3 regions of the Amycolatopsis sp. NPDC089917 genome follow, and region 1 is predicted to be linked to each of the others. Evidence: riboswitches for the same ligand, from Rfam matches in the RefSeq annotation. Region 1 holds a riboswitch; each other region holds the start of a gene.
What was found. Region 1 has a riboswitch for cobalamin ahead of AB0N89_RS26510 (prenyltransferase/squalene oxidase repeat-containing protein). Riboswitches for the same ligand answer to the same signal wherever they lie in the genome.
Positions count from the first base shown of each region.

Region 2: it holds a riboswitch for cobalamin, as region 1 does, so the genes downstream of both, metE (5-methyltetrahydropteroyltriglutamate--homocysteine S-methyltransferase) here and AB0N89_RS26510 (prenyltransferase/squalene oxidase repeat-containing protein) in region 1, are expected to answer to the same signal.
Region 3: it holds a riboswitch for cobalamin, as region 1 does, so the genes downstream of both, AB0N89_RS03230 (CoA-acylating methylmalonate-semialdehyde dehydrogenase) here and AB0N89_RS26510 (prenyltransferase/squalene oxidase repeat-containing protein) in region 1, are expected to answer to the same signal.

Region 1 covers NZ_JBFBGL010000039.1:60,372-64,142, reverse strand. The annotation lists gene AB0N89_RS26515 (hypothetical protein) at 1-1,111, opposite strand, end outside; cobalamin riboswitch at 1,215-1,282, opposite strand; cobalamin riboswitch at 1,418-1,545, shown strand; gene AB0N89_RS26510 (prenyltransferase/squalene oxidase repeat-containing protein) at 1,577-2,581, shown strand; gene AB0N89_RS26505 (LLM class F420-dependent oxidoreductase) at 2,795-3,625, opposite strand; gene AB0N89_RS26500 (QsdR family transcriptional regulator) at 3,637-3,771, opposite strand, start outside.
Region 2 covers NZ_JBFBGL010000100.1:15,814-19,584, forward strand. The annotation lists gene metE (5-methyltetrahydropteroyltriglutamate--homocysteine S-methyltransferase) at 1-1,730, opposite strand, end outside; cobalamin riboswitch at 1,831-2,052, opposite strand; gene AB0N89_RS38780 (TetR/AcrR family transcriptional regulator) at 2,096-2,665, opposite strand; gene AB0N89_RS38785 (2-dehydropantoate 2-reductase N-terminal domain-containing protein) at 2,755-3,702, shown strand.
Region 3 covers NZ_JBFBGL010000002.1:233,957-237,727, forward strand. The annotation lists gene AB0N89_RS03225 (acyl-CoA dehydrogenase family protein) at 1-211, opposite strand, end outside; gene AB0N89_RS03230 (CoA-acylating methylmalonate-semialdehyde dehydrogenase) at 219-1,718, opposite strand; cobalamin riboswitch at 1,876-2,062, opposite strand; gene AB0N89_RS03235 (short-chain fatty acyl-CoA regulator family protein) at 2,088-3,488, opposite strand; gene AB0N89_RS03240 (MmgE/PrpD family protein) at 3,624-3,771, shown strand, end outside.

The DNA of each region.
Region 1 (3,771 bases):
GCCCGCTGATACCCGAGGTCCGTGCGGCCTCGTAGGAAGCCGGGTTGTACGCGATCGCGCCGAGGTCGCCCGCGAGCCTGTTGCCGGAGTCGGACGCGGCGTTCGCTTGGGCGGACTTGAGGTACCGCACGCCCTTGTCGACCGCCGCGTCCGCGCCACCCGCCTCGGCGAGCCCCTGGAGGATCATGCCGGTGCTGTTGGTGTTCGGCGCCTCGGTGCCGACTCCGCCGCCCCAGCCGCCGCCGGGGGTCTGGTTCGCTTTGATCCACGAGACGGCTTTGGCGATCGGGGTGTCGAGCCCGGCCGCGCCCGCCTTCTTGGCGGCCAGCATCGCCGAGAGACCGAGACCGGTGGCGTCGCCGTCGGACGGCGAGAGGTCGAGCGGTTTGCCCTCGTCACAGGTCGAGACCTTGTGCTTGTCCGGGGTGACGTGGTCGCCGGTCTCCGTCGTCGGAATGTAGGCGAAGAAGACGCGGAAGTAGCCCTCGGAACACTGCTGGGTCACCAGCTTGTCGATCGCGAGCTGGTCGTTCTCGCCCGCGGCGGCGAGCCCGATCACGCCGAGCGCCTGGCCGAACATGTTGGCGTTGTTGCTGATCGGGCCGGTGAGGTCGGGATTCTTCGTGTAGTCGCTGACCCGTCCCTTGTCGGGCCCGCCCCGCATGATCGCGTTCTGGGTCTCGGCGACCAGGTCGTAGCCGTCGAAGTTCCGCGGGTTCCGGCCGGAGACCTCGGCGGCGACCAGGGTCTTGGCCATGGCGCCGCCGACGATGACGTTGTCGAACCCGGCGCCGGGGATGAACCCGTCCCAGGTGAAGTAGTCGGTGGCGTGGCCCTGGTCGTCGAGGAACTTCACGATCGGCTCGGCCTTCGCGCCGTCACCGGACGCGTACATCGAGAACAGCACGTCGATCATCAGGCCGTGATCCGGCAAGGTGCCGCCGTTGGGGTTCTCGAGCGTGCCGTCCGGCTTCAGTTTCGTCGCGAGCCAGCGGGAGTTCGACTTCGCGGCGCCGGGATCGTTCGCGGCCGTCGCCGTCCCGGTGAGCAGCGCGGCGACGACGCCGACGCTGACGGCGAAGGCCAGGGCGGCCAGGGACCCGCGGCGCATGACTCCTCCTTGCGGCATGACGGAGGACAGGCGCGGGACGCCGCAGTCACCCCTGTTTATCGCGACAGTGGTTCGGACTTCTGGTTGGTTCATCCGCCCGTTCGGCACCCCGGCTCGCCCTGGTGAAGGGCCCACGGTTGCGCGACAGCGCCGGATTTCGACCGGCTTCCCCGTCACGGGCGGCGGTATTCGGTTGTCGAGCCCGCCGAGGTTAACACCCGATTACCTCCGGCAGGCACCGCTGAGCAGGTCGGTTGCCAGGATCACAGCGTTACTCGCGCCCGGCGGTACCCCGGCGCCCGTCCGGGATGAGAGTCTTCGGTTCGTCCGATTCAGCGCGGTCGTGGGGGAAGTCCGGTGAGAGTCCGGCGCTGTCCCGCAACGGTATGCCCTCCAGGCGAGCCCGGTCACCCACGTCGCGCGGTGTCACCGACTCCTGTCGTGGAAATGCGGGAAAGGGTTCTCATGAGACGTTTGGTCCTCGCTGTCGCCGTGCTGTGCGGCATCGGTCTGGTCGCCGCCCCGGCGGCCGCCGCCACCCCGAACAAGGCGGACGCCGCCGCGGGCTGGCTCGCCAGGCAGCTGACCGACGGGGAAAGGTTCGAGGCCGACTTCGGCGGCCAGAAGTTCCCCGACCAGGGCTTGACGATCGACGCGATCTTCGCGTTCGCCGCCGCCGGCGTGTCCGACACGAACGCGGGCAAGGCGATCGCCTGGCTGGCGAAGCCGGAGATCACCACCGGCTACGTCGGCAGCGGCGCCGAGGCGTACGCGGGCGCGCACGCCAAACTGCTGCTCGCCGCGCAGATCCGGGGCAAGAACCCGGCGTCGTTCGGCGGCGTCGACCTGAAGGCGGGCCTGCTCTCGCTGCTCACGCCGTCCGGCCGGTTCTCCGATCGCTCCGAATACGGCGACTACTCCAACGCCTTCTCGCAATCGCTCGCGCTGCTGGCGCTGGACCGCACCCCGGCGGGCGCGCCCGCGTCGGCCGTGTCGTTCCTGGCGGGCACCCAGTGCGCGGACGGCGGATTCCCGCTGAACTTCGGCGAGGCGACGTGCACCGGCGACGTCGACTCGACCGCGATGGTCGTGCAGGCCCTGCGCGCCACCGGTGACGCGACGAACGCCCGCGAAGGCACCTCCTGGCTGGTCACCAAGCAGCACGCGAACGGCGGCTTCGGCGTCGGCACCAACGCGCCGAACGCCAACAGCACCGGCCTCTCCGCCGAAGCGCTGGCGGGTCACCGTCCCGCCGCCGCGGTCAAGGCTCGGGAGTTCCTGCGGTCGCTGCAAACCGGCTGCGCCGGCGCCGAGGCGGACCGCGGCGCGATCGCCTACGACGCCACCGGCCTGAACCCGGCGACCGCCCCGCGCGCGACCGCGCAGGCGATCCTCGGCCTGGCCCGGGTTCCGCTGGGCGACCTGCACGGCGGTGGCCGTCCGCAGGCGCCGGTGCTCACCTGCCCGTGACGTGACCTCGTGAGTGGTACCTGAAGGCCCCCTTGAGGGACCCAGGGTCCGTGAAGGCCTCCTTCACTACCTTCACACCCGGCTCGGGGTGACGCTTGTGCTGGATGCCGGTGCGGTCGAGCGGGGAGGATTCCGGACGCCCAGCCCCGTGCAGGTCAGCGGCAGGCAGGCAAAGACCGGTCCGCCCTAACGGCACTTACCCCTCACGAGCCGTCAGGCGCGAAGCGGCGCGATGGTCTTCGCCAGTTTGTCGAGCTGCTCCAAGGTCTCCGTCTCGGGCAGCGTCGGCAGGATGAGCGAGACCTCGTCGACCCCCGCGCCCGCGAGACGTCGCAACAGGCCGGGATCGGCCGGAGCGCCGAACACGCTGATCCGGACGTCTTCGCGGCCCTGATCGGCGAGCCAGGACCGGACGCGGCGCAATTCTTCCGGCGGGGTCACGGAATGCGGCAGCCAGCCGTCGGCGTGCTCGGCGAGCCGTTTGAGCCCGGCCGGGCCCTGACCGGCGACATAGATCGGCGTATGCGGTTTCCGCACGGGTTTCGGCCAGGAGTAGACCGGGTCGAAGTCGATGTGCTTGCCGTGGAACTCGGCCTCGTCCTGGGTCCAGATCGCCTTGAGCGCCTGGAGCTGCTCGGTCAGCAGCGCGCCCCGCGTCCGCGGGTCGACGCCGTGGTTGCGCATCTCCTCGATGTTCCAGCCCGCCCCGACGCCGAAGACCACCCGCCCGTCGGAGAGCAAGTCGAGGCTGGCGATCTCCTTGGCCGTGTAGAACAGGTCGCGCTGGATCATCAGGGCGACCGCGGTGCCGAGCCGGAGGTTCGAGGTGACCGTCGCGGCGGCGGCCAGCGCCACGAACGGATCGAGATTGCGGACGGCGCCTCGCGGCAGCTCACCGCCGGGGTACGGGCTCTCCCGGCTGACCGGGATGTGCGAGTGTTCGGGGAGGTAGAGGGAGTCGAAACCCTTCTCCTCCAGAGCGGCGGCCAGCACGTGCGGCCGGATTCCCTCGTCGGTCACTGCGGTCGCGATACCGAAGTCCATGTTCACCACGACTACTGGGGGCGGCCGGGTATTCCCGTCACGAGCGCGGCGAGAAGCGTCGACGCCGCGTCGAGATCGGGTGTCCGGGAGGCGAGGACGTCCGAATACAGGAACGCTTCCCCCAAACGGACGATCGCGTAACAGAG
Region 2 (3,771 bases), on a different contig from region 1:
CGGGCGGTCTCGCCCAGCGGCTGGTCGTCGCGGACGAACGACCACGCCAGGATCGTCACCGGACCGGTCAGCATCCCCTTGACGGGTTTGCCGGTCAGGCTCTGCGCGTAGCGAGCCCATTCGACGGTCATCGGCTCCGGACGCGAGACGTCGCCGTACAGGATCGGCGGCCGGACGCACCGCGAACCGTAGGACTGCACCCAGCCGAAGTCGGTGGCGGCGAACCCGGCCAGCCGTTCGGCGAAGTACTGCACCATGTCGTTGCGCTCGGGTTCGCCGTGCACCAGCACGTCCAGGCCGAGGTCCTCCTGCAACCGGACGACGTGCTCGATCTCCGCCTTCATCGCGGCCTCGTAGCCCGCGTCGTCCAGCGACCCCGCCTTGTGGGCGGCCCGCGCCTTGCGGACCTCGGTGGTCTGCGGGAACGAGCCGATCGTCGTGCTCGGCAAGGGCGGCAGGTCCAGCGCGGCCTGCTGTGCCGCCGCGCGCCGGGCATAGGGGGAGCGGACGGTGTCGTCCGGCCGCAGCGCCTCCAGCCGGGCGCGCACCTCGGCGTCGGCCAGGTCTGCCGCCGTCGCGCGGTCCGCGGCCGCGGCACGTGCGGCGGACAGATCGACGCCGTCCTCCTTCAACGCGCGCCCGAGCAGGACGACCTCGTCGACCTTCTGCTTGGCGAAGGCGAGCCAGCCCTTGAGACGCGGGTGGAGCCCGTCCTCCCGCTCGACGTCGTAGGGCACGTGCAGCAGCGAGCACGACGTCGAGACGCTGACCGACTTCGCGGTGCCGAGCAGCGTCGCCGCCCGGCCGAGCGCGCGGGCCGGGTCGGTGCGCCAGACGTTGCGCCCGTCCACGACCCCGGCCAGGACCTCCTTGTCGCGCAAGGCGGGCTCGGCCACGACGGCGTCCACAAAGGACTCGTCGGTGACGAGGTCGACGGCGATCGCGTCGATCGGGGAGCGGGCGAGCACGCCCAGACCGCGGCCGAGGCCGCCGAAGTACCCGGCGACCAGGATCTTCGGCCGCGCGGTCGCTTTCGCGAGCCGGTGGTAGGCGCGGATGAGCGCGTTGAGCTCTTTCTCGGTGCGGTCCGCCGCGAACGCGGGCTCGTCGAACTGGACCCACTCGACGCCTTCGTCGTGCAGGCGCCGCAACAGTTCGACATAGCCGTCGAGGAGGTTGTCGAGCAGATCCAGCGGTCGGAAGCCCTCAGGGGCGCTTTCGGTCGCCTTCGCGAGCAGCAGGAACGTCACCGGGCCCACGAGCACCGGCCTGGTCTCGACGCCGATCGCGCGGGCCTCGCGGTACTCGTCCAGCGGTTTGGTGCCGGTGAGCGAGAACGTCGTGTCCGGGCCCAGTTCGGGGACGATGTAGTGGTAGTTCGTGTCGAACCACTTCGTCATCTCCATCGCCGGCGCGTCCTGCACCCCGCGCGCGGCGGCGAAGTAGGTGTCCAGCGGCGAAAGACCGAGCGTCGTGAAGCGCTCCGGCAGCGCCCCGAACAGCTCGGCCGTGTCGAGCACCTGGTCGTAGTGGGAGAACGTGTTGGACGGGACGGAATCCAGCCCCGCGTCCTTGAGTTCCCGCCAGGTCCGGGTGCGCAGCGCGCGGCCGGTGTCCAGCAGTCCGGCCTCGTCGATCTTGCCAGCCCAATAGCGTTCTAGCGAACGCTTGAGTTCCCGGTCCGGTCCGATCCGGGGATAGCCCAGCACTGTCGTGCCGATTTCGGTCACAGCTCTCTCCTCGCGAGCTTGTCGTCGGAGCCCGGAGCGCGCGCAGGAGTGACCGCCGTTCGGTCGTGCCCATCCCACGAGGCCCGGACTCACGCACGCCGTCGGCGCGCGTACCACGGGCAGGTCTTCGGACTCGTGGGCGACGTGCTCGCTCCTACCGGCCGTCGCTTCCCGGGTGCCATACCCAGTGCTTTACCGTGTCTCGCACGGTGACGGCTTTCGTTCCCACATACCGCTGCGGGGCAGTCCCGGATTCTCACCGGGTTCCCTGTTACCTCGACCGGCCTGGGAGGCCGGGCGAACCAGTAGCACCCTGGAGCGTACCGAGGCCCGCTACGGGACTGCTCGAATGTGAGCAAAGTCGGTCAGCGTGAGCGGCGCAGCCCGTCCAGCAGAAGGGTGACGACACCGTCGGCCTCGGCCCGCCACCCGGGACGGTCATGGGCCGCGCCGATGCCGTGCAGCGCCATCAGCACGGCTCCGGCGTCGACGTCGTCGCGAATGGCGCCGTCCCGCACGGCGTCGGCCACCAGGGCGGTGACGGCCTCTTCCAGCGCTCGGCTGCCCTCGGCGAGAGCGCCCGAACGATCGGCCATGAGCGTGGCCAGCGTCCTGGCCAGGCCTTCGTGGGCGCCTATGTGGTCGACCATGTCGCGGAGGAAGGTCGCCAGAGCCTCCGCCGCGGGCAGCGAGGCCTGGAGATGCCGGGCGCGGTCGCACAGCGCGGCGACTTCTCCGTGGTAGACCGCCTCGGCCAGCGCTTCCCTGGTGGGGAAGTGGCGGTAAAGCGTGCCGGTGCCCACGCCTGCCAGGCAGGCGAAGTCGTCGAAGCGCAGGTCGAAGAAGCATCCGGCCTGGAAGAGCTCCCGGGCCTTGGCGAGCAGGGCCTCGCGCTTGCGCCGGGCGTCGGCCCGCAGCGGCTTGTCGGCGGTCATGCGCTCCCTCGCGTTGACAACTGGAGATCATCTCCATATTTTCGAAGTGGAGATAATCTCCAGTTCGATCGTACCCCGCGAGGTTCACCTTGAAGATCTTGATGTTCGGAAGAGGCGTGATCGCCACCATCTACGGCTGGGCCCTGCACAAGGCGGGACATGACGTCGAGTTCTACGTCCGGCCGGGTCGCGCGGCGACGTACGGGGACGCGGTGGACCTCGACCTGCTCGATACGCGGCGCCGGATGTGGGGGCGGCGCGTCGTCGAGAAGTGGCCGGTGCGCCTCCGCGAGACACTGGAGCCGGACCACGATTTCGACCTGATCGTGCTCAGCGTTTCGCACCACCGCCTGCCGGAGGCGACGGAATTCCTGGCTCCGCGCGTCGGCCGGGCCACGGTGCTGGTCTTCGGCAACATCTGGACCGAGCCGACGGCCGCGATCGGCCCGCTCCCGCTCGACCGGATCGCCTGGGGCTTTCCCCAGGCCGGTGGCGGTTTCGCCGCGAACGGCGTGCTTCGCGGGATGCTGATGCCGTCGGTCATCTTCGGCACCCTCGGCCGTCCCCCGACCGATCGGGAGAAGGCCGTGCGCCAGGCGTTTCGCGCGGCCGGGCTCCGGATCAAGGAGCGGCCGGACTTCCGCGGCTGGCTGTGGGTCCATTTCGCGTCGGACGCCGGCCTGCTCTCGCAGGGCCTGCGGCGAGGTTCCCTGTCCGAGCTGGCCGGGTCGGCGGGCGACCTGCGGGAGGGGTTGCTGACCGGCCGCGAGCTGCTGCCGCTCCTCGAAGCGCGCGGCCTCGACCTGCGACGGCACCGGGTCGCCGTGCTGCCGTTCCGCGCGGCCTGGCTGACGGCCCCCGTTCTCGCCTGGCTGACCGCTCATGTCGCCGTGGCGCGCGTGAGTCTCGCGGCGCACTCCGACCCCGACGCGGAGGAGCCGCGCGAGGTCTGCCGGGACACCCTGGCCGAAGCGCGGCGGCTGGGCGTCCCGGTGCCGCGCTTGGAAGCGGCGGAACCGCACTTCGCCCGAGCCTGAACCCGGAAGTACCGAAAGTGCCCTTTTGCCCCCGGTGCCCCCGGTGCCAAGTCCGTGAAGGCCTCCTTG
Region 3 (3,771 bases), on a different contig from region 1:
AGACGAGGACGCCGTCGAGCCGTCCGAGCGCGGAGCCTCCGAGGTCTTCGGGCAGGTAGACGCCGCCCATGCCCAGCTGGGCCGCCTTGCGCAGGACGTCGACCGGGAAGTGCTTGGCCTGGTCCCATTCGATCGCGTGCGGCGCGAGGTGTTCCGCGGCGAACTCCGCCGCTGTCTCGCGCAGGGCGCGCTGTTCGTCGGTCAGTCTCATCGCGGCCTCAGCTCATCGTCGGGATGACGAAGCTGGCGCCTTCCTTGGTACCGGAAGGCCAGCGCGAGGTGACCGTCTTGGTCTTGGTGTAGAAGCGGATCGAGTCCGGCCCGTGCTGGTTGAGATCGCCGAAACCGGAGCGCTTCCAGCCGCCGAAGGTGTGGTACGCGATCGGGACCGGGATGGGCACGTTGACCCCGACCATGCCGGTGTTCACCCGCGAGGTGAAGTCGCGCGCGGTGTCACCGTCGCGGGTGAAGATCGCGACGCCGTTGCCGTACTCGTGTTCGCTGGGCAGCCGCAGCGCCTCCTCGTAATCGGCGGCGCGGACGATCGACAGCACCGGGCCGAAGATCTCCTCGCGGTAGATCCGCATGTCGGTGGTGACGTGGTCGAACAGGCAGCCGCCGAGGAAGAAACCGTTCTCGTGACCGTCCACAGTGGTCCCGCGCCCGTCGACGAGCAGCTTCGCTCCTTCGGCGACACCGACGTCGATGTAGTCGCGGACCCGCTGGACGGCTTCGGCGGTGACCAGCGGCCCGAAGTCGGCCGTTTCGTCGAGCGAGGCACCGACCTTCAACGTCTTGACACGTTCGGTCAGCCGGGCGGCCAGCGCGTCGGCGGTGGCCTCGCCGACCGGGACGGCGACCGAGATCGCCATGCACCGTTCGCCCGCGGAGCCGTATCCGGCGCCGATGAGCGCGTCGACGACCTGGTCGAGGTCGGCGTCCGGCATCACGATCATGTGGTTCTTGGCGCCGCCGAAGCACTGCGCGCGCTTCCCGTGCGCGGCGGCGGTCGTGTAGATGTACTCGGCGATCGACGACGAGCCGACGAAGCCGACCGCCTCGACGCGCGGGTCGGTCAGCAGCGCGTCCACGGCTTCCTTGTCGCCGTTGACCACGTTGAACACGCCCGGCGGCAGACCGGCTTCGAGGAACAGTTCCGCCAGCCGCAGCGGGACCGACGGGTCGCGTTCGGACGGCTTGAGCACGAAGGCGTTCCCGCAGGCGATCGCCGGGGCGGCCTTCCAGAGCGGGATCATCGCGGGGAAGTTGAACGGCGTGATCCCGGCGACCACGCCGAGCGGCTGCCGCATCGAGTAGACGTCGATGCCGGTGCCCGCGCTGTCGCTGTACTCGCCCTTGAGCAGATGCGGGACGCCGATGGCGAACTCGACCACTTCGAGCCCGCGCTGGATGTCGCCGCGCGCGTCGGGCACGGTCTTGCCGTGCTCGGACGCGAGCAGCCTGGCGAGCGAATCCTCTTCGGCCCGGACGAGGTCGACGAACTTCATCAGCACGCGGGCCCGCTTCTGCGGGTTCCAGCGCGCCCAGTCGAGCTTGGCCTGCGCCGCGTCGGCGACCACGCCGGCGACCTCGGCGGCCGACGCGAGCGGGACGCGGGCCTGGACCGCGCCGGTGCTGGGGTCGAAGACGTCGGCGAACCGGCCGGACGTCCCCGGTACCGGCTTGCCGCCGACGAAGTGACTGAGTTCGGTGCTCATGGATGCCCTTTCCGAAAGTGCGCAGGACGGAGCCGCCCGGGACCGCGATCGGCGGCCGGGCAGGGGAGTACGGACGACTTACCGCCGGGGTGGTGGCGGGTCGGCGACTTTCGCGCAGGCAGGAAGAATCCGCATGCGTTCAGCTCCATCCTCGTGGACGAACACGGACGTCTGCGGCCGGTATCCTGGCTCCCGGATCCGCGGCGGCTCCGGCCTTCCCGGCTCGCGCCAGTGGCCTTCTCTGCGGGAGCGCCGCTCCCCGGTCACAGTGGCGGGACCGCGCCGGATTCGCACCGGCTTCCCTGCACCGCAGACCTGTGGACACCATAAAGTAGGAAGTCCGACTATGTCGATGGTGTGGCGTACGCCTCAGCCGAGTGGCGGGTAGGGCAGCAGGCTGGACGAATGCTCGTCGATCCGCATCGGCTTCCCGATCGCGGGGAAGGCGCGCTGCGGGCACGCGGGCCGCTCGCAGACCTTGCAGCCCATGCCGATCGGGGTGACGGCCGCGCCGGTGCCGAGCGCGAGGCCGTCGGAGTACACGAGTCGTTCCGCGTGCCGGAGTTCGCAGCCGAGCCCGATCGCGAACGTCTTCGCCGGATCGCCGTGCCCGCCCGCCGCCCGGGACACGGTCCTGGCGAGCCAGAAGTACTTCTTGCCGTCCGGGAGTTCGGCGATCTGGGTGACGATCCGGCCCGGTGAACCGAACGCCTCGTAGACGATCCACAGTGGACACGAGCCGCCGACCCGGGAGAAGTGGAACCCGGTGGCGGACTGGCGTTTCGAGATGTTGCCCGCGCGATCGACCCGGACGAACGAGAACGGCACGCCGCGGGTGCCCGGACGCTGCAAGGTGGACAGCCGATGGCAGACGCTTTCGAACCCGACGCCGAAATGATCGGACAGCCGCGTGATGTCGTAGCGATACCGCTCCGCCGCGCCGAGGAACACGCGGTACGGCAGTACGAGCGCACCCGCGAAGTAGTTGGCCAGCCCGATCCGCGCGAGCCGCCGGGCGGTGTCCCCGCTGAACTTCCCGCCGTCGACGAGCCTGCCGATCACGTCGCCTGCCTCCAGCAGCGCGAGTTCCGACGCGAGCCGGAACGCGGCCTGCCCGGGACGCAGCGCGGGGGAGAGACGCAGTGTTCTCGTCTTCGTGTCGAAGTGATGCCTGTCCGGGCCCAGGGTTTCGGCGGTGACCTTGACACCGTGTCGCTCCAGCAGCCCCGCCGTCAGTCCATTCCGGACCTCGCCCGGGTGGAGGCGTAGTTCGGCGGCGAGCTTTTCGGCGGGGGCGTCGAGTTCGGCGACGTGGTTGCGGCGCAGGTAGAACCAGTCACGGATCTCCTCGTGCGGCTGTTGCGCGGTCGAGCGGTCCAAGCCCTGCTCGGTCACCAGCGTGGCGACGTTCTCCACCGCTTCCCGATAGCGGCGGTGCAGGGCGACGAGCGTCCGCGCCACGTCGGGCAAGGTGGTGGTCAGCGCGTCGACGTCGGCGTCGGAGATCGCGCCGCCGACGGTGTTGTCGTCGAACACCTCGCGTACGTCGGCGATCAGCCGGGCGGTGTCGCGGGCGGTGAAGAACTCGGTGTCCACGCCGAAGGTCTCGGTGACCTTCAGCAGGACCGGCAGGGTCAGCGGCCTGCCGTTGTGTTCGAGCTGGTTGACGTAACTCGGCGAGATCTCCAGCAGCCTGGCCAGCTCGGACTGGGTCATGGACCGGTCTTCGCGCAGCTGGCGCAGCCGGGCACCCGCGTACATCTTCTCCACACCTCGACTGTAACAACTTTTACAAGACGCTCGCGAACCTTCACAAACCTTCACAGGGGCGAGTACTGGCAACGGTTTTCCGGAGCTGCCACGCTCGGAGGCAGCGCACCGCAAGGTTCACAACCGAGGGGACCCATGATCGATCACACCGTCCGTACCCATCGTTCCGCCGAGTCGCTGCCCCGTGAGGACCAGTTCGCATGGAAGCTCGCCGAAGTCGCCACCGACGACGTCCCGGTCACCCCCGAGGTCGCCGACATGGTGATCAACCGCGTGATCGACA